Regions from separate parts of the Brevibacillus sp. AG162 genome, predicted to be linked through region 2. Evidence: riboswitches for the same ligand, from Rfam matches in the RefSeq annotation. Region 2 holds a riboswitch; the other holds the start of a gene.

Region 1 (16,058 bases), on a different contig from region 2:
TATGGTTGTATCGTCCATATTCGCTTTTCCAAATGTAGCACATATCGATCAGTTTATTAGTTATAGCTTGCCGATGATCATACTCGTCTTCCAATTGCCGTTGGCGCTCTTTTTGCTTATTCATATAAGGCGAAAGAACAAAGGAAGAGAGCAAAGCCTCATTCCCGAAGGAACGAAGCTTTATCGATTTTACCGGTCGATGGTGTGGAGCACGACAGTTTGTTTGATTGGTTGCGTGCTAGTGATTTTGATTGGGGACTTTTTTAAAGATAAATCAGAGGTAGGAGGGGTTGCGACAGCCGTTGTTTATATTGCCTTGTTACTGATTGCGTTGTTGACGAGCTACGGGGAAATGCAGGCTCTCAATCATGGCAAACAAAGGCTGGGGAGGGCAAAACAGGCTGGTTCATTTCGACAATAAGGTCGAAAGCCAAGGGGGTTCCTTACTCCAAAACACACTGGTGGGGAGCGACATCAACAAAGCCTTGTATGCTTGGCTGTCGCAAGGAATGCCCTTCCTTCCACTCCGCAAATTTGATTTTGACGGTGATTTCCGGCTGTATCCATAAGGTATTGGCTGCGCGTGGTGGCTTGTTAACAAAAGCCATCTTCTGTTGGACGAGGGGCTGTATTCTCTCCGTTAAAGCACGCCAGTCCGTTTGCGTCAATTTTCCAGTACCTGCATGACCGATGTACCAAAAAGAACCTTGTTGATCGAAGAGTCCCAGAAGCAACGAATTGACAATCTGATTCCGAAGTGTAACGCCGCCTACGACAGCGATGAGATCCCGGTAGTACTTTTTCTTTCTCCAGCGTTGATCTTTCCCATTGATCAAGTAGCTGCTTGACGCATCCTTCATAATGATTCCTTCCATGCCTTGAGCTTCTACGACACGGTAAAGAGCGTCTCCATCAGGAAAGTTTTCAACTAGCTGAACATGAGAAGTAGGAGTAATGATCTTGCCCAGTATTTGTTGTCGCTCTGATAGTGGATAGGAAGTTACCCATTCATGATTGCAGTACAGTACATCAAAGACCATGTATGTGACGGGGACAAGCTTTTGTATCTGGGGGACTTTCTCTAAACGGCGCAGCCCGTCTCTTCTCATGACCTCGTAAAAAGAAGGCTTTCCGTCCGAGCCGAGAGCAATGATTTCGCCATCCAAAATCACAGAATCGGCACGACAATACGAGCGAAGATCAGTCACTTCTGGATAATGGAAAGTCCGTTCATTTAATTTTCGGTTGAACAGTTTGACCTCCTGTCCATCGTAGTAGGTAAGAATGCGAACGCCATCCCATTTCACTTGGCCTATCCATTGTGGTCCCACAGGTATGGCTTCCGTGCTGGTAGGCTCAAAAGGAAAAAGCGGGGTCAGTTCCATAGCTGCCACCTTTACGTTTAGTTGGGACTTGCCCAGTTTTCTAATACAGTTTCACGGATGGGCGTGATCTATACGAGTGGTGCTGGTGGATGAATTTCCTGTTAGAATTTTACGAAACTTTTTTATTGATTAAGTATTGAATTCGAGCTATACTACATGTATCTAAAGTAACTGATGGGTTACCGGATTGGGCTGTATCTGGTTGAACTGCTTCCTCCTTCCGTGGTACGTCCACCACACCTCATGGGAAGGGAGCAGTTCTCTGATATGGCCCTCTTTGTGTCTCGATCCGGTTGGGAATGTTTGTTGTTCACTTTCTTTAACCCTTTTTTCATTGATATACAATTAGAGACTTGTTTATAATGACTGTGCGAACTCATTTACGAAAGAAGGAATTGACTTGCCGTTTCTTCGGTTTAAAGGCTTTGCAAAGCAAGACATAGAGCCCATTTCTCAGATTCTTATAGAAGAGTTTTCCAAAATTGCTGAGGTAGCTCAGGAAAAGGTGAAATTGGAGCTGCTTCAGGTGGAGCAATTGACGAACAGTCCTTTGTCTGTAGAGATCATGATGTTTCCCCGTGAACAAAAGCAGCATGACGCGATTGCTAGTGCCATACACGGTATTTTGAAGAAGCAAGGCTTTCTGCATGTGCATATATTCTTCGTTCTGCTATCGCCCACTCTCTATTATAAAGAAGGACTTCCGTTGCAAGTCGGAATGACGAAATAAGCAGAAAAAAGGTCGAGATCCTCCAAAGGGATTTCGACCTTTTTCTATTAATAATAGAGGCTTTCGGTTTGCAGGCACTTGGAGCATGTTCGCGTAAGTGGAGTTTCGATAAAGACGTGGCTGCAGTCCTGTTGAATCAGCCGCAATTGTTGTTTAGACTGCTCTAGCTCAGCCTCTAGTCGAATGATCTTTTCGCGTAAACGACTAGCTTCCTCCATATCCATCCCCCTTGATTACGACTGGTACAAACGGCTTCCCTGTTCGCGGAATTCACGCGATTTTTCCTGCATACCTGCAAGGATGGCGGGATCTTGGGCAGCCCCTTGTTCATTGGCGATGTGACGAATGTCGTGCGATATTTTCATGCTGCAAAATTTAGGCCCGCACATAGAACAAAAATGGGCGGATTTGGCGGCTTCTGCTGGCAACGTTTCGTCGTGATATTCGCGGGCGCGCTCTGGGTCCAAGGACAAATTGAACTGATCATTCCAGCGAAAATCAAAACGAGCTTTGGATAAGGCGTCGTCGCGCTGTTTTGCCCGCGGATGTCCTTTTGCAAGATCAGCGGCATGCGCTGCGATTTTGTATGCGATTAGACCGTTGCGGACATCCTCTTTATTGGGTAGACCGAGATGCTCCTTGGGCGTTACGTAGCAGAGCATCGCTGTTCCGAACCATCCAATCATGGCAGCGCCAATGGCTGAAGTAATGTGGTCATAGCCGGGGGCGATGTCTGTCGTGAGCGGCCCAAGTGTGTAAAAAGGAGCCTCATGGCAAATGGATAACTGTTTATCCATATTTTCACGAATGAGATGCATGGGGACGTGACCAGGGCCTTCAATCATGACTTGTACGTCGTGTTCCCACGCAATTTTTGTGAGTTCTCCCAATGTTTCAAGCTCCGCGAACTGCGCCTCGTCATTCGCATCCGCGATAGAGCCAGGACGTAGTCCATCTCCGAGGGATACACAAATGTCATAGGCCTTCAGAATTTCGCAAATTTCAGCGAAATGCGTATACAAAAAGTTTTCCTCATGGTGGGCCAGGCACCATGCAGCCAAAATCGATCCGCCGCGAGAGACAATACCGGTAACACGGTTAGCTGTCATGGGGATGTAGCGCAAAAGAACACCAGCATGAATTGTGAAGTAATCGACGCCTTGTTCCGCTTGCTCAATCAAGGTGTCTCGGTAAACCTCCCATGTCAAATCCTCGGCTTTCCCATTTACTTTTTCAAGTGCTTGATAAATCGGAACAGTGCCGACTGGAACAGGACTATTGCGGATAATCCACTCTCGTGTAGTGTGTATATGTTTTCCCGTTGAGAGGTCCATAATGGTGTCGGCACCCCAACGGACCGACCAAATCATTTTTTCGACTTCTTCTTCCATCGAAGAGCTGACGGCTGACGTTCCGATGTTGGCATTGATTTTGACATGAAAGTTGCGGCCAATGATCATCGGCTCGCTTTCAGGATGATTAACGTTAGAAGGGAGGATCGCACGTCCAGCGGCGATTTCAGCCCGTACAAATTCAGGGGAGACACCCTCGCGAATGGCAACGTATTCCATTTCCGGTGTGATGATATTTTTTCGGGCATAATGAAGCTGGGTAACATTTTTCCCTGGCTTTGCCCGTTTTGGTTTGTAGCCCTCTCGAGGGAAAGTAGGGAGGGTGGCTGCCTTTTCTTCGTTTCGGATGCCGTCATCAACTAGTTGTGGTTCGCGACCGACATACATTTCTACATCATTTCGCTCATCGATCCATTTGTGGCGGATGGAGGGCAGTCCTGCTTGAATGTCAGGGACGTAACCCGTTGCGGTATACTCGCCACTCGTATCGTATACGCGAAGAGGAGGATTGGGGATGGAGCCAGACAATCCTTCGGTAGGATGAAGGGAAATCTCGCGCATCGGGACACGGATGTCCGCACGACTACCTGTTTCGTATACTTTGCGACTGCCTGGAAAAGATGAGACCAATGACATAAGAAAAACCTCCTTGTTTTGGTTGCACGAAAGCGAGAACCGTTTAGGGAGGCGAAAGAAACTGCCCGCGAAAAAGCGCCGCATAAACAACATGCGACGCCAACGCGAGAGTAGAGAAGAAACGGGTATCCTAAAGATACACGCATCTTTCCGTGTCGTATATGACATTCCTCCGCTGGCATTACCCAGTTCAGGTTCAACGGTCGATGGCACAGTACCATCCTCTCAGCCTGGTGATTTCCAAGCTCCCGTGCTTTTCTTATTTTGGATTGCAAGAATAGGATAACGGGAAGTCCATTAAATTTCAAGGGAAATTTTCTCAGTGAAAAAATTGCGGGCGTGCAACACATTTTCCTTCCCCCTATTCTCATGAATCGGACTAAAACTGTTTCTGTAGACCCACATGAATCCTATCTGTTACGATGAAGTTCGAAAAAAAGCAACTGCTTCCAGCGCCTTGATTTTCCTCGTTGTCGAAGCAGGACGGAGAAGTATTTTGAGGTGATGAGGAATGGATGTTTATTCGGATCTAAAACAAGGAGAACGTGGAGCGTGGGTGAGTATTTTCGCCTACATTTTCTGCTCTGTATTAAAAATAGGAGTTGCGTATGTCACTGCGTCGGAAGCTTTAATGGCCGACGGTCTTAACAACTCAACGGATGTCGTTGCATCGATTGCTGTTTTGATCGGGCTGCGTATTGCAAGGAAACCACCTGATAAAGATCACCCGTATGGCCATTTCCGGGCGGAGACGATTTCAGCACTTGTCGCATCATTTATTATGCTATTTGTCGGAGTTCAAGTCGTTACGAATGCCGTACCATCCTTGTTTGACCCACAACATTCGGCTCCTGACCTGTTGGCAGGGTGGACAGCACTTGCGACTGCAGTCATTATGCTTTTCGTTTATCGCTATAATAAAAAGCTCGCCATCAAAACAAACAGCCAAGCACTAGATGCAGCGGCCGCTGACAACCGTTCAGACGCATTCGTCAGTATCGGGACGTTTATCGGGGTAGCTGGCGCACAATTTCAATTGCATTGGCTTGATCCTTTAGCTGCTTTTGTTGTTGGTCTCATCATCTTGAAGACTGCTTGGGACATTTTTAGGGAAGCAACTCACCGTTTGACAGATGGCTTTGACGAGAGTGAGCTTGCGGATCTGCGGGCTACCATTTCCTCGATTTCAGGAGTAAAGGATATCAGTGACATCAAAGCCCGCTACCATGGAAGCAGCGTACTGGTTGATGTTGTGATCCATGTAGATCCCGGTCTGAATGTGGTGGAGAGCCACACCATCACCGAGAAAATTGAAGAACAGATGCGCAAGATTCACCGGATTAACGCCGTTCATATCCATATTGAACCATGCAGGAAGATGGCGCCTAGCTAGATTCCATGATACGAATACAAAAAAACCTGTCCAGAGTGGGCAGGTTTTTTTGTGGAGCCTAAACTGTGGTAGCCTTTTTTTTGCGTAGTGTTTTGGTTGTAGTGGTAGTCTTTTTTGGACTGGTTGCGGTCTCCTTTTTCGATGCCTGCTCTTTTTCGGACGTAGAGGCAGCGGTGGTGCGTTTTCGCGCAGGCTTTGACGGAGTCGGTTCAGGCTCGATTTTAATGGGCGCTGCGCCTTGACCAGCTGTAGACTCCAAGCTTTCTTTTAGGGCCTGCATGAGATCAATTACATTGGTTCTTGCCACAGTAGGTGCAGTAGCGATCTCCTGACCCTCCAGTTTTTTCTCGATCAGTTTTTGCAAGTCGGAACGATATTCATCGGTATATTTTGCGGGATCAAAAGGGATCGTCATATTGCTAATGAGCTCCGTTGCCATCTTCAGTTCGTTTTCAGCCAACGGTACAGTGGCTTCTGGCAAGGCAGGCACTTGACTGACGGGACGTACTTCATCTGGATAGAAGATCGTCTCCAGCATGATGCAATGTTCATACAGTCGGATAACTGCCAGGCTTTGCCGATTGCGCATCGTCACCTGTGCAACGCCAATCTTTCCTGTCTGTTCCATAGCGGATCGCAGCAAGGCGTATGCTTTTTCGCCAGTGTCTTGGGGCGATAAGAAATAGCTTTTATGAAAATAAACGGGATCGATCTCCGACAAGTCTACGAAGTCGATAATTTCAATGGCTCTGCGTGTTTCTGGCGTAATGGCTTCCAGATCATCATCGTCGATCATGACAAAATGTCCTTTTTCGTATTCGAAGCCACGGACGATTTCGCTCGTATCGACCTCACGCTGGCAGTGCGGGCACATTTTCGTGTACTTGATCGGGGTATTGCACTCTTTATGCAGTTGGCGAAAGCGAATATCACGCTCTTCCGTTGCAGTAAACATGCGAACAGGTATATTGACGAGGCCGAAGCTGATTGAGCCCTTCCACACCGTATGCATGCGGATACCTCCTTCACAGCTATTTTATATAGTATCTGTATCTGCATAGAAGAAGTGCCGAGGGAAATGAAGGTGGAAAAGTAAAAAGCCAGCCGATTCGATGCGGCTGACTTCGTATACAGCTACTGCCCATGTTTGACGATGTCCGATTGATCTGCACGCGATTGCATGTCACGCGCCAGCTCGACATCTTTGCCAGTTCGGTCCGCAATGGACTGGGCTTCGGAGGCCTTCAGCTTTTGTGCAGACGGTCGCTTCTCTGCCATGAATGACTCACTCCTTTCAGGCAATGTACATGTAGAGGGTGATGCACGTACATGTAGTATGCGCTGGACACAAAAAAATACCCCATCGCCAAATGACGAGGGGCAGCCGTTCAACTCCTCCCGATGAAGGGAGCGATGGCACGAAATGCTCCTATCAGACACGTCGTGCGCCAAAGTGAACAGCCTTTCAATTATGGGAGAGGAGAAACCGGAGGAAGAGCTTATGGGGAAACGTAAGTCTTCTCCGCGGTTGTCAGCGACACCGTTGCGTCGCTATTCATCATCTTTTCCAATCGAATGGGGTTGTATACCTTTCTTGCACATAAATTTTTCCAGTTGCTAATTTTACGGGTGTATGCAGTTGTGATAGTATGATATCATTCTCAGTCTTGGAAAATCGCGTCTAACGCTAGACTTTTTGAACAACCTCATACAACATACATAGGAAAGCAGACAGGTGAAATGAGTATGCGAGTAATCTCTGGAGAACACAGAGGAAGACGGTTGGCAGCAGTTCCGGGCAAAGGAACCAGACCGACAACCGATAAAGTCAAAGAATCGATTTTTAATATGATTGGTCCGTATTTCGATGGCGGGTGGGCATTGGACCTGTACGCCGGAACAGGTGGTCTCGGGATCGAGGCATTGAGTAGGGGAGCGGATCGGGCTGTTTTCGTGGAGCGAGATCACAAAGCATTTGCTGTCGTAAAACAAAACGTCAGCACTTGCAGGCTGGACGATTATGCCGAGCTATATCGGATGGATGCGGACCGGGCTATTCGCACACTGAGTACGCGCAATCAAAAATTTGATCTCGTCTTTTTGGACCCGCCATACGCCCAGCAAAAGATTGTCGAAGAAATTGAGATGTTGCAGGAGCTGGGAATGTTGGCGGATGGAGCGTGGATCGTGGCTGAGCATGATATCACAGACACCTTTCCGGATGCGATTGGTCATTGTGTGAAGGATCGAGCGGCTAAGTATGGGGATACAGCCGTTACCGTGTATTATTACGATTTGGAGCAACAAGCCTAACTTTCAAATCAAGGTGCAAAAGAGCACTAAGGGAGGATAACCCGCTATGGCAATCGCTGTATGTTCAGGAAGCTTCGATCCTGTTACTTATGGGCATCTCGACATTATTGCGCGGGGTGCCAACGTTTTTGATAAGGTCATTGTCGCTGTCTTGATCAATTCGAAGAAAAACTCATTGTTCAGCGTAGAAGAGCGCGTCGAATTGCTTCGTCAGGCGACGGCTGGCATGAAAAATGTAGAAGTGGATTCTTTTGACGGCTTGTTGATTGACTATATGAACAAAAAGGGCGCACAAGTGATTATTCGTGGCCTTCGTGCTGTTTCTGATTTCGAATATGAGATGCAAGTTGCCTCCATTAATAAAAAGCTCGACGAAAATATCGAAACGTTTTTCATGATGACGAACAATCAATATTCGTATTTGAGCTCAAGTATTGTAAAGGAAGTTGCGAAATACAAGGCGAGTGTCGCCGATTTGGTACCGCCGAACGTAGAAGAGGCACTGAAGCGAAAAATGGCCGAGTAAATTATCGGGTTTTGCTACGGTTCATGTGCGAAAGAGTCAGGCTGGTACACAAAAGAATCACACCGACGCCAATGGCGATTCCTCCTGATAGTAGCAAGGTCTCCCACCAACTTGACGCAGGGATCTCCGATTTCGCTTGCACAAATACAGGGACGGCTTTCTCCACGAACCAGGAGCTGACTGTGGCAAGAGGGCCCCAAAAGACAAAGGTCAAAATCGCAGCTAGTAAAGCATGAAGGGCTCTGGCAATCAAGTAGGGAGCGACACGAATATCCGTTTCACTCAAGATGCTCGCAACCTGCGCGTGAACACTCAAACCGCCCCAAGACAATACAGCGCTGGCAATGGCCGCTTTCCAGACCAAGGAAACAGCATCGGGTACAATGCTCGCTGCCTGTGCGCCGAGGGTTACTTCGAACAAACCAGCCACGATTGCTTGCGAAAAGGCTGGTGGGAAACCAAAGGGACCGAGAATAATCGAGAGAAGCGTGCTGATGATTTGTGTCAGATGAATGGTGGAGAAAAGTTGGATTAATACCGAAAAAACGATGATAAAGCCACCGATCATGAGCAATGTATTCAGAGCGGATTGTACCGCTTCCCCCATTAATTTTCCGAACGGACGTCCATCGCGGACACGGGCCCGATGCATCGATTGCAAGGCACGTAAAGGAAGAGGAAGTGAATTTTTCTCCAATGGGGCTGAAGTAATGGCAAAGGGCGCATGAAAACGATAGATCACACCCATGAGTACAGCTGACAAATAATGAGTCAGAGCTAGAATGATGCCCATTTGCTCACTGTGAAAAAAGCCGATTGCCACTGCTCCCATGACGAATAAAGGGTCTCCCGTCGTTGTAAAAGAGACGAGACGTTCACCCTCAGCCTTCGTCACATTGCCTTGCAGACGCAGTCTTGTTGTCAGCTTTGCGGCTACTGGATAGCCAGACGAGAAGCCCATAGCCAGTACGAACCCGCCAGTACCCGGAACGTTAAACAGCGGGCGCATTAATGGCTCCAGTAACACGCCGACGAAATGAACGACGCCCAGACCCATCAACACCTCAGACAGCACAATAAAGGGAAGGGTAGAGGGGAAAACTACCTCCCACCATATTTTCAGACCGCGTACGGCAGCTTCAAAAGAAATCTGCGAGTATGCAACCAACGAAATAACAATGGAAACTGTCGAGAGGGCGAGCAACAAAGTAAGTACGGGTGAGTGGCGTGACATGGATTCCTCCTGAATCGAAGAAAGGTAGTAGTACATGTCTACGTGGCAGGCGGGAGAACTATGCGTAAGCTTGGTCGACGAATATCTCCCAAGTGTGAAAGGAACAGCGGTTTACCACATAGGCTGGTTACAGGGAGGGGTTTTTCCATGCAGACAAAGCGTAAACCAATCGTGGGTGTAGCCCTGGGTTCTGGGGGCGCTCGCGGTTTTGCGCATATTGGTGTGTTGAATGCGCTAGAAGCACATGGCATCCAAATTGACATGCTGGCCGGCTCCAGTATGGGCAGTCTGATTGGGGCCGTCTATGCCAACGGAATTGAACCGCATATGATGGGAAAGCTTGCTCTAAATTTAAAACGCAAGCATTGGCTTGATTTGACCGTACCCAGCATGGGTTTTGTTACAGGGGAAAAGATCAAGCAATTGATTCGCCTGTTAACGCACGGAAAGCGCTTGGAAGAGCTGAACAAGCCGCTTGCCATTGTGGCGACGGATATTGAAACAGGAGAGCGAGTCGTATTTCGAGAAGGTCCGATTGATCAAGCGGTAAGGGCTAGCATATCCATTCCAGGTATCTTCGTGCCTGAAAAAGTAGGGGGGCGGCTTTTAGTAGACGGAGGAGTCATTGATCGTGTGCCCGTGACGGTTCTACGTGAAATGGGTGCCGATATCGTGATTGCGGTAGATGTCGCCCAATTCGATACACGGATGGAGGTCAAAAGTATTTTTGATGTCATCGCCCAGACGATTGATGTGATGGAAAGGGAAATTCTGCGACATCGAATCATTGCAGCAGACATCGTAATCAGGCCGGATGTTGGACACTATAGCAGTATCGCGTACACGGGTATCGAAGAAATTATCGAGCTAGGCGAACGTGCGGGTACTGAGCATATCGAACGCATTCAGGAACGAATTGCAAGTTGGGAGGCACAAGAATGAGTGAGGAACAGCTTTATGCCAATAGACGCAGATCTACAGGAACCAGAGGCTTTAGCTGGATACTTGCCTTGGTTTTTGTCTTGTTGGGCATTTCTTTTTTTGTACCGACGAATTATTACGTGAGTCGTCCGGGTTCAGCGATTGAGTTGGGACCGATGATTCAAGTGGAAGGCGGCAAGAAAGATGAGACCGGCTCCTTCATGCTCACGACGGTTCGAATGGGCGAAGCGAATTTGCCGTGGTATTGGTATGCAAAAATGGCGCAGGATGTTGAGTTGATGCCCAAGGAGCTGGTTGTCAGCAAGGGAGAGGACAGCGAAGATTTTATCCGTCGAGAACAAGCGATCATGGACAATTCACAAAAAATTGCGGAGGCAGTCGCATTCCGTCTGGCCGGCTTCGAAGTCAAAATCGAGAAGCAGGGAGTGTGGGTGATGGGTACTTTGGAAGGGTTCCCTGCCCATAAAGCATTGCAAATTGGTGATGTCATTACGTATGTAGACGGGGTTCGCACGTCGGAGGCAAAAGATTTGCTGACAGCTCTCTCCACAAAAAAAGCAGGCGATCAAGTCGAAATTACGTACACAAGAGATGGACAAGAGGCCAAAACGATGTTAACCTTGGAACCACTACCTGAATCCAAGTCAGTTGGAATTGGTGTACGCCCTGACAACAAACAGGAAATCATCATTCCGAAAGAAGTAACCATTGCCTCTCAAGGGATTGGTGGCCCTTCTGCTGGATTAATGATGACGCTGGAGATTTATGACCAGTTAAATACGGAGACGGATTTGACAAAAGGCTATAAAATTGCAGGAACAGGCACGATTTCGTTAGACGGAAAAGTAGGCAGGATCGGTGGCATTAATCAAAAGGTAATCGCAGCGGACAAAGCGGGCGCAGAGATCTTCTTTGCTCCGCGGGATACGCCAGATACGAACTCCAATTATGAGGAGGCGTTAGCGACTGCCAAGCGGATTGGAACTTCAATGAAAGTGATTCCAGTCAAGACGGTAGAAGAAGCGATTACGTACTTGAATGGACAAAAACCGAAATCTACCTGAGCAAACTAGCTGTCAAGCAAAAATGGTTGACAAAGCTTTGGGCAGGGTCTATAATCATCTTTGTTGTGCATGAGGTGAAATGCTATGAACATTAAGTTGGCAGAGTTAGAGCACCGAAAAGGAGAGCCGTTGCCATTTCAGGTAACCCTGGATGCAGATGAGCTGAAGAAGCGCCATCATGAGATTCGCGGGATTACTCCTGTGACTGCGAGTGGTGAAGCCGTACAGCTGGGCAATCTCTATTACGTAAAAGGAAGCATGAAGGCAGATGTGAATTTTGTTTGCGCGAGATGCTTGAATCCTTTTATCGATCAGGCAACAGTAGATTTCTCTGAGACATTTGCTCTTGCGGATGATCCGATCCTGCAAGACGACGAGGACAGTGATATCCTTCCTTTGGAAGGCGATGAAATCGAGCTGGACTCGCTGCTGCAAGAGGATTTCTTACTGGCAATGCCGACCTTCCCGCTCTGCGAGGAGGATTGCAAAGGTCTGTGCCCGACTTGCGGTGTGAACCGTAATGAAGTGGCATGCAGCTGTAAGAATGAGCGTGTTGACCCGCGATTGGCTGGGTTGGCTGACTTTTTCAAAGACAGCAAATAAGTTTTCTTACTGTATTCAAGATGATTCGCCGACCATTCGTGGCAGCGTCTCATTTTTGAAGGATGGCATAAGCTTTTTGCCTATACTGTCCACCCAATAGAGCTTCTTAGCATTTGTCAGTTGAAGGAGGTGTAAGGAAGATGGCAGTACCTCAACGGAGAACTTCCAAAACCCGTAAAAGAATGCGTCGTACGCACTTCAAATTAGAGATTCCAGGCATGATCAAATGCGATAATTGCAGCGAATACAAGCTTGCGCATCGTGTTTGCCCAAGCTGCGGTCACTACAAAGGCGTGAAAGTAGCGAAGTAATATTCGCTGCTAAGAAAGCAAGGTGAGAAATCGCCTTGCTTTTTTTGTTCCTTTCTATTGCTTACGATTACTTACAAACACTTATTATCGCTTGCGTCGTTTGCTTAAATGACTTATAATGAAGGCGAGATAAGGATGGGGTTGAGGCTTCGTGTTTCAAGAGGAGAGGCTGGCTGCAATTCTTGCGTATTTGCAGGAGCACCAGCGAATCAGTGTGCAAGAGGTAGTTGAGCAGTTTGGGGTTTCCCGTGACACAGCGAGGCGTGATATCGTCAAGCTGGAGGAGCAGGGGCAAATCCTGCGGACCAGAGGAGGAGCAGTATTGCCCAGCCTCAACAAAAAGAACTACTCCCATCAGGAACGAATGCAGCTTGATTTGACAGGAAAGCAAAGTATTGCAGCAGCGGCGGCCCGTCTGATCAAAGATGGCGATTACTTGCTGCTCGATGCGTCCACAACTGTTCAGTTCACGGTGGAATCCTTGCAGACCCGCGACCATGTCATCATCACGAATTCATTAGCGACTGCCTCCAGTATGTCCCGTAAAGAAGGCGTTCTTGTCAAGCTTTTGGGCGGAGACGTACATGCAGAGGATCAATGTGTGCTCGGTACACGCGTGATTCAAAACCTCGCTGATTTTCATGTCGACAAAGTATTGGTTGGTGCATGCGGCCTTACAAAGGAAGGGCTCATGTCTACGCAGGAAGATCACGGTTTTCTGATCAAAGAAATGATCAAGCGCGCCGATCAAGTGATCATACTTACCGACCATACCAAATTCGGAAAAAGCATGCTGTATCGCGTTGCTGGTTTTGATCAGATCGATATTATCGTGACTGATAAGCTGCCTGAAAAGGAAATAGCTGAGGCCTTGCATGCCAATGATGTAGAGGTGATTGTAGCTTCCACATGAAGCTATTGATCCATAAAAAATAGGATAAGTTCCATTTGGCTGGCGTGAATGGGTAACCAGCGTGACAGCAAATGGATTTATCGAAAGAGAGTCCTTCAAATAGGAAGGGCTCTTTCTTTTTTTCTTGCAATTGTGTAGAGCCCCTGCTATTCTGGTAATCCTGACTTTTCCAAGAGGAGGGTTTTATGGTCTATTGGCGGATTATTCGCAAGAGCTATCGTCGAAATCTTCAGTATCGTTTATCGCATGTCGTCAACAACTTCGCAAGCTCGATTTTTGGGCTTGTTTTTATTGCCATTTGGACGGGTGTCCTTTCTGGAAAACAAGTATACGGCCCCTATGATGTCAAAACGATGGGGTATTACATCGCGATTTGCCAAAGTGTTCTCTGGATGACAACATTTATGTCCCCAGGTCTGAATGTGCAAGTAGCGGTAAGAAGCGGGGCTGTCAGTCTGGATATGATCAAGCCTGTTCATTATCTCTGGTACATGCTCAGTCAGGAGTTTGGACGACTTGTGTACAACGCTTGTTACAGAAGTGTTCCGATCAGCTTGCTGCTAGGATTAGCGGTAGGCTTCTTTTTTCCCTCCCATCCGTTCACTTACTTCTGGTTTATCCTCTCGCTACTGCTCGGTACTTACGTAGGCATGTTGCTCTTTTATCTAGCGGGCATTTCCTCCTTCTGGACGACAGAGATTCGCTGGGTACACCTCATTCTTTTGTCTTTGATATTTGGGTTAGGTGGACAAATGATCCCGCTGGACTTGATGCCCGGGATGATTGGAAAGGTAGCGCCTTATTTGCCCTTTTCAGCGATGATTTACTATCCGGTCATGACCTTGCTAGAGCTTGCACCTCCTTATGGCATGCTTATACAAGCTGGCTGGGCGCTCGTTTTAACGGCAGTTGCTTTGTTGGTGACGAACATGGCAAGAAGAAAGCTAGAAATTCAAGGAGGATAACCACATGTTTGCCCTCTATCGCAAACTGATCGCGGCCAGCATTCGCTCGCAAATGCAATACAAGATAAATTTTGTCACGAGCGCTGCCACGACCGGAATGATTATGGTGCTTGATTTTATTATTCTCTCTGCGATTTTGTACCGATTTCACGATGTGGTCGGGTGGAATATTTACGAGGTTGGGATGCTTTACGGGATATCCTCGGCATCTGTCTCTTTGTATCGACTGTTCGCCCCGGAAATCAACGACTTTGAGAAGTACATCGTACAAGGGGAGCTCGATCAGTTGCTCATTCGTCCTGCTTCCCCTTTGCTTTTGCTATTGACACGCAATCTTGACTTGTCGAGAGTGGGAGGGTTGGTTCAAGGGGTGTCCGTTTTGGTCATCTCTTTGTCGGGTCTTGCGGCGGAAGGGAAAACGATCATGGGGTTGGTCCTATTCTCACCGGTTGCCATTTTGTCTGGTGGAGTGATCTACTTCTCCATTGGACTTGCTACCGCTGGGGTCGCCTTTTGGACACATCAGATGAAAGACATGCTGACCTTTACCATTTATGCGCCAGCCAATGCTTCCAATTATCCAATCGGGCTATATCCAAACTGGCTCAAATGGCTGTTTTTCTCAGCGATTCCGATCGCGTATATGAATTATTTGCCAATGCTGACGCTGTTGGGCAAAGGGGGCGAATGGTTTTATCCGATACTCACCCCGGTAGCTGCAGCGATTGCTTTTTATTTCTCTCGTATGCTGTGGAATGTCGGGATTCGACACTACCATAGTACAGGGAGCTAAGGAGGGGTAACATGATTGAAGCAAAGCATATCGAAAAATCATTTTTCCTGACAAAAGCGAAAGAGGGGCGCTTTGCTTCTCTACGAACACTCTTTTCTCGTGAACGAAGGGAAGTCAAAGCCGTCCATGATATCTCCTTTTCCATTGACAGAGGCGAGTTCGTGGGATATATCGGGCCAAATGGCGCAGGAAAATCGACGACAATTAAAATGCTCGCAGGAATTCTTCATCCCAGTCAGGGAGAAATACGAATAGGCGGATATAGTCCACAGCGGGAAAGAATTCAAGTAGCCTCACAAATCGGAGTGGTGTTCGGGCAGCGAACACAGCTGTGGTGGGATCTGCCAGTCAGAGATTCCTTCGAAATTTTGCAAGCGATGTACAAGATTAACGACACGGCATATCGGCGATCGATGGAGGCGTATCAGGAACTACTGGATCTGCATGAGTTCCTTGATACGCCAGTACGTAAGCTGTCATTGGGTCAGAGAATGAGAGCTGATTTAGCTGCGGCTCTGCTGCATGATCCGCCGGTCCTGTTTTTAGATGAGCCGACGATTGGGCTGGATGTGGTCGCGAAGACTCGCATCAGAGCATTTTTGAAAGAAGTGAATCAGTCCCAGAAGAAGACCATTCTACTAACGACTCATGATATGGACGATATCGAGCAACTCTGCAACCGAATCATCGTGATCAACCATGGCAAAAAGATGATGGATACGAGCTTGGCCGATTTGCGACGACAGATAGGGCTGCCAAGCCTCATTCGAATCGAATTTCGACAACCGCCCGAAAAGCTTTACGACTTAGAGGGAATCGAGCGGATGGAGCTATCAGAGAATGTACTTTCGATTTACTTCGACAAAGGGAAAATTTCTTCCCCGCGAATCCTTGCTGA
Region 2 (16,058 bases):
TCTCTTGACTAAGCACGCCCATGCCAATCGTCAAAAGTGACAGAGGAAAAAACATCCCAAGCCCAGATACATACAAGCCCAACCCTATAAAAACAGTGCAAACACTAATGCCGACAGGTACAGCAAAGCTCTGTATCCGCGTGGAAAGCCATAGTTGGAAGGAGATGATGGCGAGCGAGGCCAGCCAGCCTCGCATGATCCATCCGAACACTTCCATTGGAAACGAAAAATGTGCGTGTAGTCCAGCGATGAAACCCGCGCAAATATACAACACGAGGAAGAAAAGCTGCACAGCAAAAAGGAGAACACCAACCACCACCAGCTTCGCGAAAAAAATCGTTGGGGTTGCTACCGGTGCTGTCAGTATCACATTCCAGTTTCGGTTTACATGCTCCAGTCTGCACACGAACGAACAACAGATCGCGATGAGAATGGGCAAGAAAAATTCTCCGTAGAACAAGCTCACCTGCGTCCACAGGCTATACCAGCCATTTTGCAGGATCGCTTGGTTCATCCAGTAGTTGGCGAAGCCGATCAGCGTACTGAAAACAGGAAGCACAAGCAAAACGAGCCATATACGCGAACGTCGAAGTTTTACCCATTCTGCTCCCAAACATTTGATTAGCATAACAAGTTCCTCCCTACACGTCTTGCCGGGATACGTGAATGCTCCCAGCAAGGTAGAATGCGATGCCCATGAGTACGACGATGATCGGCAAATGAACACCGATTTCGCGTGTAGTAAACAGCATGGTTTCGTTCACGTATTGATACGTAACGGGCGAAAAGTCCACATAGTACGACCATATGAAAAGGCGTCCGATTTGTGGCGGAAACAAGCTCGCTGTCATGCCAATGAAGCCCCCGATCATCCCGAGACATAGACTAAATGCCTGATTTTTGATGGCGAGAGAGATCCATTGCTGCAGAGCAATCACCACGAGATTCGTCAGCGTGGTTCCTGCTACAAAATGGAGTAATATACCAATCGGAACTGGCTCTGCTAACCCATAGCCAATGCCAAATGCCACGATCGCCAATACCTGTAGAATGACTGCACTCCCCATCAAAACAGCCGCAGAGACGAATTTTGCCGCATAAACCGCTTTTCGGCTGACAGAAGCAGCCATCAACAGCTTCCATGTACGCCCTTTGTGTTCCATATCACAAATCCGTGAAACAATGACAGCCGAACCGATCGGCAAAAACAATCCATTCATGGCTGTAATCGTGACCAGTATGGCGCTCCACGTCGCGGCATCTGGATTTCTCGTCATGGAGGTACTGACAGCCATAAACCCCCATGCCAGTTCGATGCTCAAAAGAATGGCGAGCATAAGAAACAGACGCTTATGTCTAATTTTATAAAACTCTAGCAAGAGTGTCCTCATTACAAGCTCCCCTCCTTGCCTGTAAGGGAGAGGAAAATGCTCTCCAAGCTTTGTTTGTGCACTTCAATGCGATAAACATCAATGCCCGCCATAATCAGCGCCCGATTTGTCTGCGCTACCTCTCTATCCCCCATGCCTTCCATGACAAGGAAGCCATCTTGGAGACTTGGAGAATGCTCCCTATCTTGAAGAACCCTTCTCGCTTTTTCATTATCCTGCGTTTTCATCCAAACATGAGGCTGACTGTTCCGTTGCAGCTGCTCCATGCTCCCTTGAAACAAAAGCTTCCCCCCGTGGATAATGCCGATAGACGTGGCCACTTGCTCGATTTCCGAGAGCAGATGGCTAGAGAGTAGCACGGTCATTCCATACTGGTGTGGCAACGATTGGATCAATTCCCGAATTTCACCGATTCCTGCAGGGTCCAGACCGTTTGTCGGTTCATCGAGGATGACGAGCTTTGGAAAATGCAGCAAAGCCATGGCAATTCCCAGTCGCTGCTTCATCCCGAGCGAATACTGATCTACCTTTTTGTTCTGTTGCTTTTCCAAACGGACGATTTGCAAGGCTTTCTCTACATGTTTGTCCGGAACACCTCGCAGCCGCTGCATGACGCGCATATTTTCCAGGCCAGTAAGATGACCGTAATAGGAAGGAGCCTCAATCAAGGAACCCGTCTGACTCAAAGTTTCAATTCGGTTCCTGCTAAAATCCTTCCCGAATACAGAGACACTCCCTTCTGTCGGCTTGACTAATCCTAGCAGCATTTTAAGTGTCGTCGATTTTCCCGCACCATTTGGACCGAGGAAGCCATACACCTCCCCTTCTCCTACCGCAAGATTCACCCGCTGGACGGAATAGGCACCTCCATAACGTTTTGAAAGGTTTTCCGTTCGAATTACCGTATTCATCTTTTCTCGCTCCTATCTGTTGGTCTCTCCTACGAAATCATAGAGACCCAACCCGTCGATAAGCTGACAGGAACCTTACGACAACCTTAAATCGACTTCGAGTGGGTAGAACACACAAATCAAGCGAGTATAATGAATAAGGGTGATTCAATATGGAAGAGTGGAAACAGAAAAAAGTGCTCATCGTGGAAGATGAGCTTGATATCAGAAATATGATCGATGGATTTTTGCGTAAGGAAGGATTCTCTCGTATTTTTCATGCGGGTAGCTGTAAAGAAGCATTAGTGATATGCGCTTCGGACAAGCCAGATGTCGTAATCCTGGATGTCATGCTGCCTGATGGAGATGGATTTGGACTTTTGACTTCGATCCGTCGTTTCTCGCAAATCCCTGTCATTTTTCTGTCAGCCCGAGGAGAAGATGAAGATCGATTGCTCGGACTTGGCCTAGGTGCTGACGACTATATTGTGAAGCCATTTTTACCGCGCGAGCTCGTTCTCCGTCTCCTGGTCATTTTACGACGTGTATACGCCCCTCCCCAAATCGAACGGCTGCCTGTTTTCCAGCTTGGTGACAGTACAATCGATTTGGAGGCGGCAATCGTGACGAGAGATCACCACGAATATGCTTTGACCGCCAAGGAACACGCACTCTTGCGAAAACTCTATGAAAACCGGGGACGAATCGTCACAAGTGATGCCCTGTGCCAATCCGTATGGGGTGACGATTACTACGGGTATGAAAATACGCTGATGGTTCATATGCGGCGCATTCGCGAAAAGATTGAGCCATGTCCGTCCACTCCTGAATATTTGCTGACGGTAAGAGGACTTGGGTACAAATTACTCGTAAAGGAAGAGTTGTAGATGGATGGAGCTGTACGAATTTTACGTCGTTATACAGGTGCTTCTATCCTGATCGCCGTCTTTTTGCTCATCGTCAATTACATCATTCTCGGTACATTTGTTTTCAAAGGCATGAACGAAGGCTCTCCTCCCGTTCACGTCACACAAACTATCGCAGAAGGTCTCCACAAGAACGGTTCCCACTATACGTTGGAACCAAATGCACAAGATTGGTTGCAAAAGAGCCAGGCTTGGGCCATGCTGATTGCGGACGATGGAAAGGTCATCTGGGACTACGCCATACCGGACCAATTGCCTCGCGCCTATTCCTTGGCAGAAGTGGCGCAGTTCTCGCGAAATTACTTACAGGACTATCCTGTTTTTGTCTGGGAGCATGAGATGGGGCTGGTCGTCGTGGGCTACCCGAAGGACAGTCTCGCCAAGTACCAGATTCATTTACCAATCAGTTGGATAAGCGATTTGCCGTATCGATTACTGGCTTTGCTATTCGGAAATATACTGCTCGCCGCTCTTCTCTCGCTATTCATCGGCACTCGACTCATTCGGGCCATCCGCCCTCTGATTAGCGGAATTCACGCTCTGTCAGAAGATCAGCATACCCATGTCGAGGCAAAGGGAATGTTCAGCGGGATTGCCCGAAGCATCAATCATGCATCGACGCTTCTGCAAGAGAAGAACGCTATGCTAAAAGCCAGAGACGAAGCACGTTCGAATTGGATCGCGGGAATCTCCCATGATATACGCACGCCATTATCGATGGTGCTCGGGTATGCCAGTGAATTGGAAGAGAGCGACGCGGTGCCTTACGAACAGCAGCAAAAAGCAAGCATCATTCGAAAGCAAGGGGAAAAGCTCCGGTCTTTGGTCAGCGACTTGAATCTCGTTTCCATGCTGGAATACGAAATGCAGCCCATTCATACCAAACTGATTCGGCTATCGACACTTGCGCGGCAAATTGTTACTGACTTTTTGAACAATGATTTGTCAGAGGCCTTTACCATTGAGCTGGATGTCACGACTGAGCAATGCTTCGTGATGGGTGATGAAAAACTTCTTGTCCGCGCTATCACGAATCTCGTCCAGAACAGCATCGTGCATAACCCATCAGGCTGTCACATCCACGTGCAAACGACCCTGTCAGCCAACCAGCGCAATGCTCTCCTAATTATCACTGACAACGGAAAAGGCATTGAGCAAAGCATGCTGCCTGACTTGGTGGAATTGCCTTATTCGTCAAAAAGAAAATCTCCCTCACACAATGGTCATGGTCTCGGTTTGCCCATGGTTGCACGTATTGCAGCCGCTCATCATGGACGCCTGCTGTTAACAAGTGATACAGGAAAAGGGATGACAGCAGAACTTTGTTTCCCCCTCTCCTCCTAATCGGAATAGAACCATCCAGCAAAAAAAAGCACCTCCTTTGCCTCGCTAATCGAGAGTAGACTCTCAAAAGTGTGCAAAGTGGGTGCTTTTCGACTGATTATTTCACGAGATCGCGCATGATATCTTCAGCTTTGATCTCTGCCGTAATCAGCTTTTCTTTTTTCATCCAATCAATCAGAGTTTGCCAAGACTCCACTGTCTGGTATCCAAATGGCTTTTCTCCAGCATCCATCAACGGAATCAGGATATCCAAACTCTTGGTTTCAATGTCTTTTTCCAGTGGGAAATCGGCAGCCTGTTTGGTAAACAACAGATCGAGTGCCTTTTCCTTATTATTTTTCACATAGTCCTGGCCCTTGCCAATTGCACGGAGAAAACCTTCCACAGCTTTCTGCTTTTTGCCCAATGTATCGTCACTTGTCGCTAATACGAGCTCATAGTAGTCTGGAACACCAAACTCAAAAGGCTTGAACACATTGACAGGAACGCCGTGCTTCTCCAAAATCGGTTGCTCATGGTTGATATAGCCACCTACTACTGCATCGACCTTTTTGGCCGTCAACGCCGGGACGATGTCAAAGCCGATATCCGTGAAGGTTAGTCCGGAATCATCCCCACCAGCATGCTGCACAACTTGACGTACGATCGATTCATCGAGTGGAAGTGATGGATAACCGATATTTTTTCCAGCCAGCTCTTGCGGAGTATCGATTCCACTGTCTTGGCGCGTCATGATCACGTTTAACGGATGACGAACGAGTGCACCTACAGATACGACAGGAACTCCTTCTGCACGAGCTTGGACGAGCTGTGGTTGATAGCTGATCGCCAAATCTACTTTGCCAGCAGCTGCCATTTTCAGAGGATCATTGCTGTCGGAAGGCATTTGCATGGTCACCTTGAGGTTTTCTTCTTTAAAATAGCCTTGCTCCTCTGCGACATACAAGAAGGAATGTACGGCATTCGGATACCAATCGAGCGCAATCGTCAGCTCTGTCGCCTCCGCTCCTTTACCAGCAGGGGCTTGCGTCTGACCAGCATCCGAGCTCGCCTGATTGCCGCAAGCAGCAAGACCTGTTGCCAATGTGAGTGCCATGAATGCTTTCGTCCACTTGTTGAAAGGTTTCATTGTTGTTCTCCTTTGATTTTCATATGCGGGGAAAAATGACGTTCGAGTCGTCCAGCTAGCCAAAACAGCAGCATGCCGAGAATCGAGAGCAACAGGACCGAGGCAAACAACGCGGGAGCCTGAAAATTGCCGGATGCCCGTCTGCCAAAATACCCGAGACCCTCACTCGCCCCCAGCCATTCCCCAATCGTCGCCCCAGCCACACTGTAGGTAGCTGCCACTTTGAGGCCACTGAAGAAATGGGGTAAACTCGACGGCAATTGCAGCTTGGTAAAAATTTGTCCGTTTGTTGCCCCCATCGTTTTTAACAGCTGGAGCATTTCCTTGTCCGTCGAGCGAAGTCCGTCATATGTGTTGACGACGATCGGAAAGAAAGTAAACAGAATCGTAACAGCGATTTTTCCAGATAAATCATACCCGAACCACAAAATAAAAACGGGTGATAACGCTATAATTGGGATCGTTTGGGAGATGACGATATACGGATAGACCAAGCGTTCCACAATCCGACTGCGAATCATCGCAAATGCAAGGGAGATTCCAAACACAATCGAGATCGATAGCCCCAGTAACACTTCCTTTAACGTCGCCCAAAGATGTATACCTATTAGAGAGGCACGTAAATCCCACAGCGATACGACCATAGCGCTAGGTGGCGGTAGAATGAATGGCGGCACTCCGAGGAAGCGGCATCCAGCTTCCCACACCAGGAGAAAAATGGCGATGGAGATACCAAACCAAATGCCTCTCCCCATCATGCTTCTCTCCTCAACGGCTTCATGGCTGCTTGGCGCTCCTGTCGAAGCAGTTCCCAAATTTGTTCACGCAATGCCAAAAATCCGGCTTGGTTGCGGCTGCTTGCTGTTCGCGGTCTGCTTACCGGAACGGCTAATTCGATCGGCCTGGTGATCGGACTACCAGTCAGCACAATAATGCGGTCCGCGAGCAATATGGCTTCGTCGATATCGTGCGTAATCATCAGCATCGTACTGCCTGTTTCCTGCCACTTTTCCATCAGCCACTCTTGCATGTCCATTCTTGTAATTCCATCCAATGCACTAAACGGCTCATCCAGCAGCATCATCTCTGCGCCGGAAAACAATGCGCGCAAAAAGGAAACACGCTGACGCATTCCACCGGAAAGCTGGGCTGGGTAGCTGTCAGCCCACTCCTGAAGCCCGTACCTTGGCAATTGCTGTCTGACGCACTCATGCGCTTCTTTTTTTGTCATACCTTTGATTTCTAGAGGCAAGGCTGCATTTTCGACAATCGTACGCCATGGCATGAGCAGATCTCGTTGGGGCATATAGCCGACTTGCCCCAAACGATTTGCAACTGCTACATTGCCGAGCCTGATTTCGCCTTGCGTGGGCGTAAGAAGACCTGCGATGAGTTGAAACAAGGTGCTTTTCCCGATCCCGCTCGGACCGATCAAGCTGACGAACTCCCCTTTCCCCACACGCAGATCAAAATGATCAAGAATCTGCTTGTCGCCATACGAAAAGCTGACGTCGACGAAAGCTAGTTGTTCTCCCACGGCCACATTTCCTCTCTGTAGGACATGTCCCAGAACATGTACTCCATTTTGGAGGTATTGACAAAATACTCTTCCAGTTTGGCCAGCTCTTGCTCGCTCTTTCCTTCCGCCAATTGGTTCATGATATCAATCAGCCAGATCGCCAGCTGCCCAAACTCATCGGAGCTGTACATGCGTACCCATTCGCCATACAGTTCGTGATCCAGCGCCCCTTCTACTTGTGCCAAGCGCTTGCCGATTTCCCAATAGCTCCACGTGCATGGGAGTAGTGCGCTCACCAATTCTGCCAACGACCCTTGATGAGCGACACGCAGCATGTAGCTGGTGTACCCCAACATCACAAACGAAGGCTCTGTCGCTTCCAGCTCCGCGCGAGAGATACCGAAGCGCTCTGCATACTGGCGATGCAGCTCCATCTCTGTGTTCAGCGTCGATTCTTGCAAAGCAGCGAAGCGAGAACTTGTTTCCAGATCGTACGCCTTCACACTCGCAATCGCGAACATTTTCGCGTAATCAATCAGATAGATGTAGTCTTGTTTCATGTAATATTTGAATGCACCAACGGGCAGGCTGCCATCTCCAAGTCCGGTGACGAAAGGATGTTGATGAACACGCTCCCAGATCGGGGCTACACTTTTTCTTAAACGATCAGTAAAGGTTGTCATGCAATACTCACTCCTTCGCTTCCTTTGGGGTATTGCACCAGGTGGCAATGAAGCGGGCCATGATCTGGGCAAAATGAACAAGCTGGTCGGGATCAATGGATTCATCTACGGCATGAGCATGCGTGAGCTCACCGGGTCCGAATAGGACAGCCGGAATGCCTGCATGCGCAAACCAGCCTGCATCCGTCACCGTAGGCGACATCGTAACGATAGGTGCTTGATGCATGTGACTTTCATAGGCGGATTGCAGCGTTGCCAAGCCTGGATGTTTCGTATCCAACTCCAGTGAAGGGAAGATTTCACCGCGCTCCTCAATCATCGAACGTCCACCCCACCGGAATGTAGGAGGATTGTCTCTCAGCCAAAGATCAGCAGCAGCTGCACGCCCGACATGATCCTCGATCTCTCGGATGATCTCTTCGTAGGATTCATTCGGATAAAAATGAACGGTAATCCACAGAGCGCAACGGTCTGCGATAAATGCAGCGTGTCGACCTCCCTCGATGACTGCGGGATTGATCGTATTACTGCCTGCCGGGAAGCCGGGATAGGACTTCATGACAGCCCAGTCCCGCTCCAGTTCCTGCAGTGCGGTGATCACCTTCGTCATTTTTTCAATGGCAGAAGCTCCCCGAACACGTCCGCCTGCATGAATGGTCTGTGCACGCATTCCGTCATGCAGCGTCGTCGGACTCTCAATCGTGATCCAGCCTGTAATGACCCCGCCCTGCCCTTGTATGTGGAGATTGCTCGTATCCACTACAACGGCGTAGTCAGCCTGATAGCCACGCTCGATAGCGACCAATGTCCCCGCTTCACCCGCTTCTTCTCCGATGACGGATTGAACGAGCAGATCGCCTTGGAGCTCGATTCCGTGTTCGCGCAGCATTTGGATCGCAAACAGGCTCGCTGCCAGTCCGCCTTTCATATCCGCAACACCACGTCCGTACAAGCGCCCATCCTTGCCATGTGTCAGAGCAAAAGGTGGATAGGTCCACCCCTTGTCATCTCCGACTTCAGCCACATCGATATGCCCGTTGACAATCAAGCTGTTTGCCTGGGTAGAAGCACTCCCTGATAACCGACCGACGATATTGTCGTCTCCTGGATATACCGTCCAGCGATCTACTTCGAATCCCATCGCTTGCAGTCTGTTGGCGATTACTCCTTGTGCGGCATCGCTATTTCGCGCGGGAGGACTCACAGTCGGATGAGAAACGAGCTCTGCCAATAGGGCAAACAGCTCTTCTTTGCGGCTGGCAATCGATTCTACCGCTTCTGTCAGTCGATCCACGCTACTCAATCATCCCTTCAGTCGGGCTGCTTGCGGACGCGTAACGCTTTTTCGCGATACGGCCTGCCAGGAAGCCTTTGCGACCTGCTTCCACCCCGAGCTTCATCGCTTCTGCCATCAGAACAGGATTGTCAGCGAGGGCGACTGCTGTGTTCAACAAGACACCGTCCGCCCCCAGCTCCATCGCTTTCGCGCAGTCTGCTGGCGAGCCAATTCCAGCATCGACGATAATCGGTACTTTGGCATCCTCGATGATAAAGCGGAGATTGTTTTCGTTGACAATCCCTTGTCCGGAACCAATTGGTGACGCACCCGGCATAACCGCATGTACGCCAACCTCTTGCAGGCGTCGAGCAAGAATCGGGTCGTCATTGGTGTAGGTCAGTACGATAAAGCCTTCTTCCACCAAGATTTTCGAAGCCTCGAGTGTGCCAATCGGGTCAGGGAGAAGAGTTTTCGGATCTCCAATGACTTCGACCTTGATCATGTCACACAGTCCAGATGCTTTAGCCAAACGGGCAATGCGCACGGCTTCTTCTGCTGTATAGGCACCTGCTGTATTTGGTAGCAGGGTGAATTTTTTCAAATCGAGTTGTTCCAAAAAGTTCGGTTCTTGCGGATTTTCCAAATTCAAGCGACGAATCGCAAATGTCAAAATTTCTGCTTCTGACACCTCTACCGCTTTCCCTTGTGTATCCAAATCAGCGAATTTACCTGTCCCTAAAAGCAAACGGGAGCGAAACTCGTACGATCCAATTTTCAATGTATCCATCATGATCATCCTCCTCCGACAAAATGAACGATTTCTATACGATCTCCGTCTGCAATCGGTGTTTGTTCGTACGCTGAGCGATCAATAATTTCACCATTTCGCTCTACGACGACAATTTTCTCTTGCAGGGAATAAGAAGCAAGCAAGGCTCGCACTGTTGTGATCTCTTCCGCCAACTCTACTTTTTTCCCATTCAGCTGAACAATCATTGATTACCTCCTTCTACTGGAAAAAAAACGGCTTCTCCCGCCTGCCTGAGTCGATTCAGACAAACAGAAGAAGCCGTATACCCATCCCATCTCACCGGACGAATGGCATAAAAAAACCATCCGCCTCGGATGGTTGAGTGTCATCTTATCATCCATGTGCGCAAACAAGCATAGTTCCGCTCGGATGCGACATGTGATACTGATTCCAAATACCTCTTCCTCCGCTGGCATGACCCAGGTCAGGTTCAACGGTCAGTAACACACTCGTTACAATCTCAGCCAACGTTGCTTGGCCCCCGTTTGGTAGTAAAGCTATGCAATTGTCGTACATTCGAGTACTACAGTACCACTCTATTTCGCGTTTGTAAAGGCTTCCTTGTGCATCTTTTCCAGCTCAACGAGACAACGCTCTGCCCAAGCTGCCATTTTCGCAAGCTTTTCCATTTCTCTCTCCATCGCCTGACGCACAGATTCCTTGTAGTCTGGAATCGTGCCATTATAGCGAATGACCCCTTGGACAGGTGTCATGAATTTTTCCATGTAAGAGAGTGCTGGACGCTGGTGAAACAGCGGCACATCTACTTCGTAGGAAGAATGCAAATCACCTTGCGTTGGGTATTTGGTAACTGCCAACACTTTTACCAGCAGCTTCGAATCGTGGATTTCCAATACTTCTGCAATATACTCACCAGTTCGCTGCGAAACGCGAACGATATCTCCCGGATTCCAGTTCATCGCGGATTCCTCCTTTTATTGAATCGAGTGCATCTACATTAGTGAGGCTTCCAGCAGTTTGCGTGCATGCAGCAATACTTCTTCCGCATCCACTACTGACTGACCGCCACCCTGTGCCATCGCAGGATTTCCCCCACCTTTTCCGTTAATGATCGGCAAGGTTTCTTTCAACACTTGATTAATGGCTACGTTGACTTCTTGCCCACGAGCAAACACGATTTGCATTTTGTCTTCGGCAGTAGCAGCCAAGAGGCAAATCACATCTGGCGCCAGAGCAGTAGCCAGCTGTGCGAACTGTTGAAGCTGTTGAATGGTTTTGTCTGTAAAGGTACGCATAATGAGGCGAGAATGACCCAATTGGCTAGCAGCAGATAGTTGTTGATTGACTTCCACTTCTAAGAGCTGCTTATCCACTTCTGCCAATTTTGCCTTCAAGACATCACGTTCTGCAAGAAGGCGTTCCGTCTGTGCGAGCAGCTCCCCTTCATTGGTAGCGAGCAGCTTCGCCGTATCGCGAACGACAGCTTGCTTTTGGTTGTAGTCCCGCAAAGCTCGCCAGCCACAGATGAATTCCAGACGAATGTTTCCGCGATGGCGCTCCCAGCCCAAAATCTTGATCATCCCGACTTCGCCCGTTCGCGCTGGATGTGTTCCTCCACATGGGTTGTAATCAAATTCAGGTATCATCACGACCCGAATATTTTCAGTAACGGTCGGCTGTTTTTTCAAGGGCAGCGTTGCCAATTCCTCGTCATCAACGAACCGCGCAATGATGGGGTGGTTTTCCAGAACAATCTGATTCGCTCGCTTTTCTACCTTCTCCCATACATCTGCTGTCAACTCATCCAGTCGTACATCAATCGTGACACGCTCTTTGCCCAAGTGAAAGGCAACGGTCTCCGCTTGCACGACTTCCAGGAAGGACGCTGATAAAATGTGTTGGCCAGCATGCTGCTGCATGTGGTCGAAGCGGCGGTCCCAATCGATGTGACCGGTTACTTCCGCAATGCTTTCGGACAAGGGAGCTTCTAGTCGGTGACGAATTTCACCATCTACCTCTTCTACATCCACCACACGAATTTCTTCCAATACGCCCATATCGGAAGGCTGTCCGCCCCCAGTAGGGTAAAAAGCCGTTTGATCAAGTACCACGTAAGGTGTCCCATCTTGCTCGACACCAGTCCTCGTCACCTGAGCCGAAAACGTTCTTGTATAGGCATCCTGATAATAAAGTCTGTCTTCCATCGTTACTCCTCGCTGCATGGAACCATGGTTCCAGCCTGATTCTCCCACTTGGGGGCAAAACGAAAAACGTATGTATAAAGCTTAGCCAAACAAGTGATCCATTTGTTTTTCGCGCTCTTGGCGCTCCTCTGGGCTTGCCAGGTCATACTTTTTCAATAAATGAAACAGCTCGTTTAGACGCTCTTGGCTGAGTTCGCCATTCAACTGCTTTTTGAATTGACTCACACGCAACTCTGACAGATGTGGAGCTTGTTCTGCCAGTTTTTTGAGTACGTCCTCATGGCTGTGATCCAATTTGCATTCTCCCATGATTTCTCCCCTTTTCCTTACAGTCATCTTCATCATACCATGATTTTTCATGCGAAAAAAAGGCGTACAACCCGCGATGGAATGTACGCCAGATGACTATGCACGCTTACGGACGCGAAAGTTCTCCTCGATCAACAGCCAATTTTGCGGAAATGGCAAACCGAGTTTCCAGTAGCTGACGCCTCTCAAACCGAGCTGTTTAACCAGATTGAACTTGGCTTGGATCGACCGCGCATCCTCAAACCACACCTGATGTTGCCTGCCTTGATCATCGGTGTACGTAAAAAACGGAGCCTGCGCGCGATAGTCATAGCGGATGACTGCATTATGCCGGGAAGCCAGGGCAATCGCTGCCTGTGGACTCAATGCACGCGCTGTCGTCCCTCTCTCATAGGGCAAGGTCCAGTCGTATCCGTACAGATTTTGGCCCATCAAAATTTTATCAGCTGGCATCTCGGTAATCGCATACTGCAAGACACGTCGTACCGGACCAATCGGGGAAACTGCCATAGGAGGACCACCACTATAGCCCCATTCATATGTCATGATTACGACAAAATCCGCAATGGCACCGATCGCCTTGTAATCATGGGCGGTATACCATTTGCCTGCCTGCTCAGCACTTGTCTTCGGTGCCAGCGCAACAGACATCATCAGTCCTGCTGCATGGATACGGTCTCTCGCTTTTCGCAAGAAGCTGGCATACGCTTCTGCACCGGTTGTGGGTAATGCTTCCAAGTCAAAATGAATATCTCCCATTCCCAGCTCTCGTGCTGTCTGGAGAATATTGTTCAACAAGGTATTCTGAAGCTCTGGATTGTTGAGGATGAGCTCGCCCAATTCCGTGCTGAACTGCTCTCTTTCCAGATTCGTAATGACCATCATGAGCAGAACCTGGTTTTCTCTTGCGATTTGCGGAAAATTGTTCATTGTCGGTCGCACGAGGGTACCATCCCGTCTGATACGAAAGCTGAACGGAGCCAAATATGTCAGATGCGGTGCAGCCGTGCGAACATCGGCTTCCAAAGCTGGTGTGACGGTGCGTCTCGGTTCCACATAAGCATTGAAATCAGCTGCACGCCGCGGACGGGGCGGGATGTAAAGGCGTTGCCCGACTTGAAGCGGTCTGTATTGCGGAATCCTATTGATTCGGGCAAGCTCTGCCGCGCTGATCTGATAACGCTGACCGATGGTATACAACGTATCTCCTTGCTTAACCCAATAGTAGCTTCCCACAATCGGAATCACCATCGCCTGTCCAGTTACCAGCTTATTAGGATCAGGCAGTTCATTTGCCTCCGTTATCGCCTCAGGTGTGGTTCCATACGTCTCGGCGATGCTCGCTAAGGTTTGTCCTTCTTCCACCACGTGGATTTGCATACGCCCCCTCCTTCGCATTTCTTCTCTCTTTGTCATATTCATGGCGAAGGAAATAGGTGTATGTCTAGGCCAGAGGTTTTAGAACATCGTATAAAAATCCAACGGACTGGATGGCATAATGACGTTCCAACAATTCATTTCTGTGAAAAATAAGCAAGGCGGGAACGCTGGTCACTTGCCATTGTTCTGCCAATGCAGGCGCCGTATTAATGTTGATCTGATACAGAGGAACGGTAGGCAATGTTTCGTGCATGATGTCGAGCATACGTGCTGCGAGCTTGCAGGTCCCACACATCGGTGTATAGACAAAAAGAGCGACCGACTCTTTTTCTTGCAGAGATTGGTTCAGTTCTGTTGAGGTTATTTCTTGCAAGTCGTTCACTCCTTTCGATCACATCAGACATGATCTTTCATGCTAGACCCACTGTTTGGAGCTGTCAACAGCACGATACACATGCTCTCGAAAAAGTTGACAGCTTCTTAAATGTTAAATTTTGGTGCAATATTAATTTATTTTTGTATAATATAGCTAAAATTCGTTTAGATAATCATGCTTCAAAAAATCAATTTTACGTTGAATGGTGGATTGGTATGAGTTTTTTCAGCTATTTGTTTCATGATCGAAAAGATAATGTCAGAGCGTTTATTCTGTTTGCCTGTTTTTTCGCCTTCTATTTGTCGATGAATGTGCCTTTTCTTACTTATATGAATCAAAACATCGCCGTTCTGGCTCCGATCAGCCCTTTCTACGGCGTGCCGTTTACGCTTAATCTGTTTAATTTTGATCCGACGCTGTACTATAACTATACTAACCCAACGGTGATCCATCCGTTTATTCATTTTCTTTCAATTCCTTTGGCTTATTTATCGAAATTTTTCACGGAAAACTTCTTCTTCGCGGTGGTTCAAGCGATCATGAACGCGCTCGGTGTTGCCATGGTTTACTACTACCTGCGCAAGGGATGTAAAAGCTTCTATACCCCATTGCTTTTTGCTGTGTTTTTCGGGACGGCCTCTTATCAAATTTTCACGGCCATGATTCCCGATTCTTATCCGTATGCGCAGTTCGTCATTCTTTTATCCGTACTTTACACCCAGTACAGCCGTGCGGAAAAGAAATTGGCTTCGTGGCCGAACGCTTCGTTTGCCCTCGTCAACTTCGGTGTTACTTCGACGAACTTCATTCCATTTATGAGCGTTTTGGCCGTCAATCTGTTTCATACAGAAAAGAAGAGCATTTTTTTGAAGCTGGTGCGGATTGCGCTCGAATTTCTCTTATTAATCATTAGCTTCACGATTTTGCAGCATGTTCTGTTCGGGCAATCCTGGTTTTCGACCTGGTACAAATCGATTCATGCCGGAGGGTTCATCTACACGGCTCCGTTCTCGTTCGGCGAGCACTGGAAGGCTCTGTATATGCTCGTTATCAGTCCTGTACTGACTCCGGACATTGCACTTATCGACCCAAAACCGGGGATGGTCGCGTTCGCTACGAACCTAACGTTGTCGTATCCATGGTATGTGCATGTCATCGGCTTGACGCTGATCACTCTTGCTGTACTCGGTTTCATCAAAGGGATTCGCACGCAAGAAGCCTGGTCGCTCGCCGCCTATATCGGGTTTGCTTTCGTGCTCCACATTGTAATAGGGTTCGGTCTGGCCACGTTCCGGTATGATTTGTACCTGTATGCCGGACATTACTTCTTCGCCTTTTTCCTGCTCGCCGCCCGGTTCATCATGCAGCTGAGTCACATGAAAGTAAAGAAGGCATTGCTTGGTATCATCTTATTGTTCGTCATCGTGACGCTGGGGAACAATGTCGTGAAGCACTTCGAAGCTTTGCATGTGATTGAGCGGTCTTATGCGCATATGAACAAAACGAGTGAGTAAATGCTTGGGGACGAGCAGATGTTTCATGAAAATAGAGGTTGTAGACTTACCTCATTTCCCGTACGATTTCACAAGGTCGCAGAGCTGGAGTCATCTCCCTTCTTGGTGTCATACTTGGATTCGTGATTTACATGATCGCAACCATGCTCGGTCTCTCGGCTCTTTTCATAACGGTTCCGTTTGTTTACGAATCTGTCAAGTGAGTCGGAGCTGTCTACCTGCTCTGGCTCGCTTGGAATGCGGTCAAACCGGGTGCAGCGTTGGCTCATGGCAAGTGTTTTGACAGGCCTTGCTGCGAGTCTTGCTTTTGATCGCAGATAGTGATGCATACTTACATTGAAC

The links. Region 2 has a riboswitch for thiamine pyrophosphate ahead of thiS (sulfur carrier protein ThiS). Riboswitches for the same ligand answer to the same signal wherever they lie in the genome.
Region 1: it holds a riboswitch for thiamine pyrophosphate, as region 2 does, so the genes downstream of both, thiC (phosphomethylpyrimidine synthase ThiC) here and thiS (sulfur carrier protein ThiS) in region 2, are expected to answer to the same signal.

What each region holds. Positions count from the first base shown of each region.
Region 1 is NZ_VFNO01000001.1:495,348-511,405, forward strand. It holds gene FB479_RS02350 (GerAB/ArcD/ProY family transporter) at 1-421, shown strand, start outside; gene FB479_RS02355 (ATP-dependent DNA ligase) at 444-1,385, opposite strand; gene FB479_RS02360 (DUF1904 family protein) at 1,786-2,115, shown strand; gene FB479_RS30290 (hypothetical protein) at 2,163-2,333, opposite strand; gene thiC (phosphomethylpyrimidine synthase ThiC) at 2,349-4,103, opposite strand; TPP riboswitch at 4,254-4,364, opposite strand; gene FB479_RS02370 (cation diffusion facilitator family transporter) at 4,615-5,496, shown strand; gene ku (non-homologous end joining protein Ku) at 5,555-6,508, opposite strand; gene FB479_RS30295 (hypothetical protein) at 6,631-6,774, opposite strand; gene rsmD (16S rRNA (guanine(966)-N(2))-methyltransferase RsmD) at 7,243-7,809, shown strand; gene coaD (pantetheine-phosphate adenylyltransferase) at 7,856-8,335, shown strand; gene ylbJ (sporulation integral membrane protein YlbJ) at 8,337-9,569, opposite strand; gene FB479_RS02400 (patatin-like phospholipase family protein) at 9,717-10,511, shown strand; gene FB479_RS02405 (SepM family pheromone-processing serine protease) at 10,508-11,575, shown strand; gene FB479_RS02410 (YceD family protein) at 11,660-12,178, shown strand; gene rpmF (50S ribosomal protein L32) at 12,319-12,489, shown strand; gene FB479_RS02420 (DeoR/GlpR family DNA-binding transcription regulator) at 12,641-13,402, shown strand; gene FB479_RS02425 (ABC transporter permease) at 13,588-14,367, shown strand; gene FB479_RS02430 (ABC transporter permease) at 14,372-15,160, shown strand; gene FB479_RS02435 (ABC transporter ATP-binding protein) at 15,172-16,058, shown strand, end outside.
Region 2 is NZ_VFNO01000010.1:141,981-158,038, forward strand. It holds gene FB479_RS24635 (ABC transporter permease) at 1-628, opposite strand, end outside; gene FB479_RS24640 (ABC transporter permease) at 642-1,391, opposite strand; gene FB479_RS24645 (ABC transporter ATP-binding protein) at 1,391-2,302, opposite strand; gene FB479_RS24650 (response regulator transcription factor) at 2,455-3,168, shown strand; gene FB479_RS24655 (sensor histidine kinase) at 3,169-4,551, shown strand; gene FB479_RS24660 (ABC transporter substrate-binding protein) at 4,649-5,680, opposite strand; gene FB479_RS24665 (ABC transporter permease) at 5,677-6,435, opposite strand; gene FB479_RS24670 (ABC transporter ATP-binding protein) at 6,435-7,217, opposite strand; gene tenA (thiaminase II) at 7,202-7,882, opposite strand; gene FB479_RS24680 (acetylornithine deacetylase) at 7,890-9,185, opposite strand; gene FB479_RS24685 (thiazole synthase) at 9,178-9,951, opposite strand; gene thiS (sulfur carrier protein ThiS) at 9,954-10,157, opposite strand; TPP riboswitch at 10,357-10,467, opposite strand; gene kapB (kinase-associated lipoprotein KapB) at 10,509-10,892, opposite strand; gene FB479_RS24700 (alanyl-tRNA editing protein) at 10,926-12,137, opposite strand; gene FB479_RS24705 (hypothetical protein) at 12,219-12,446, opposite strand; gene FB479_RS24710 (glycoside hydrolase family 18 protein) at 12,543-13,826, opposite strand; gene FB479_RS24715 (thioredoxin family protein) at 13,891-14,199, opposite strand; gene FB479_RS24720 (DUF6080 domain-containing protein) at 14,418-15,716, shown strand; partial or broken gene FB479_RS24725 (LysE family transporter) at 15,764-15,916, shown strand.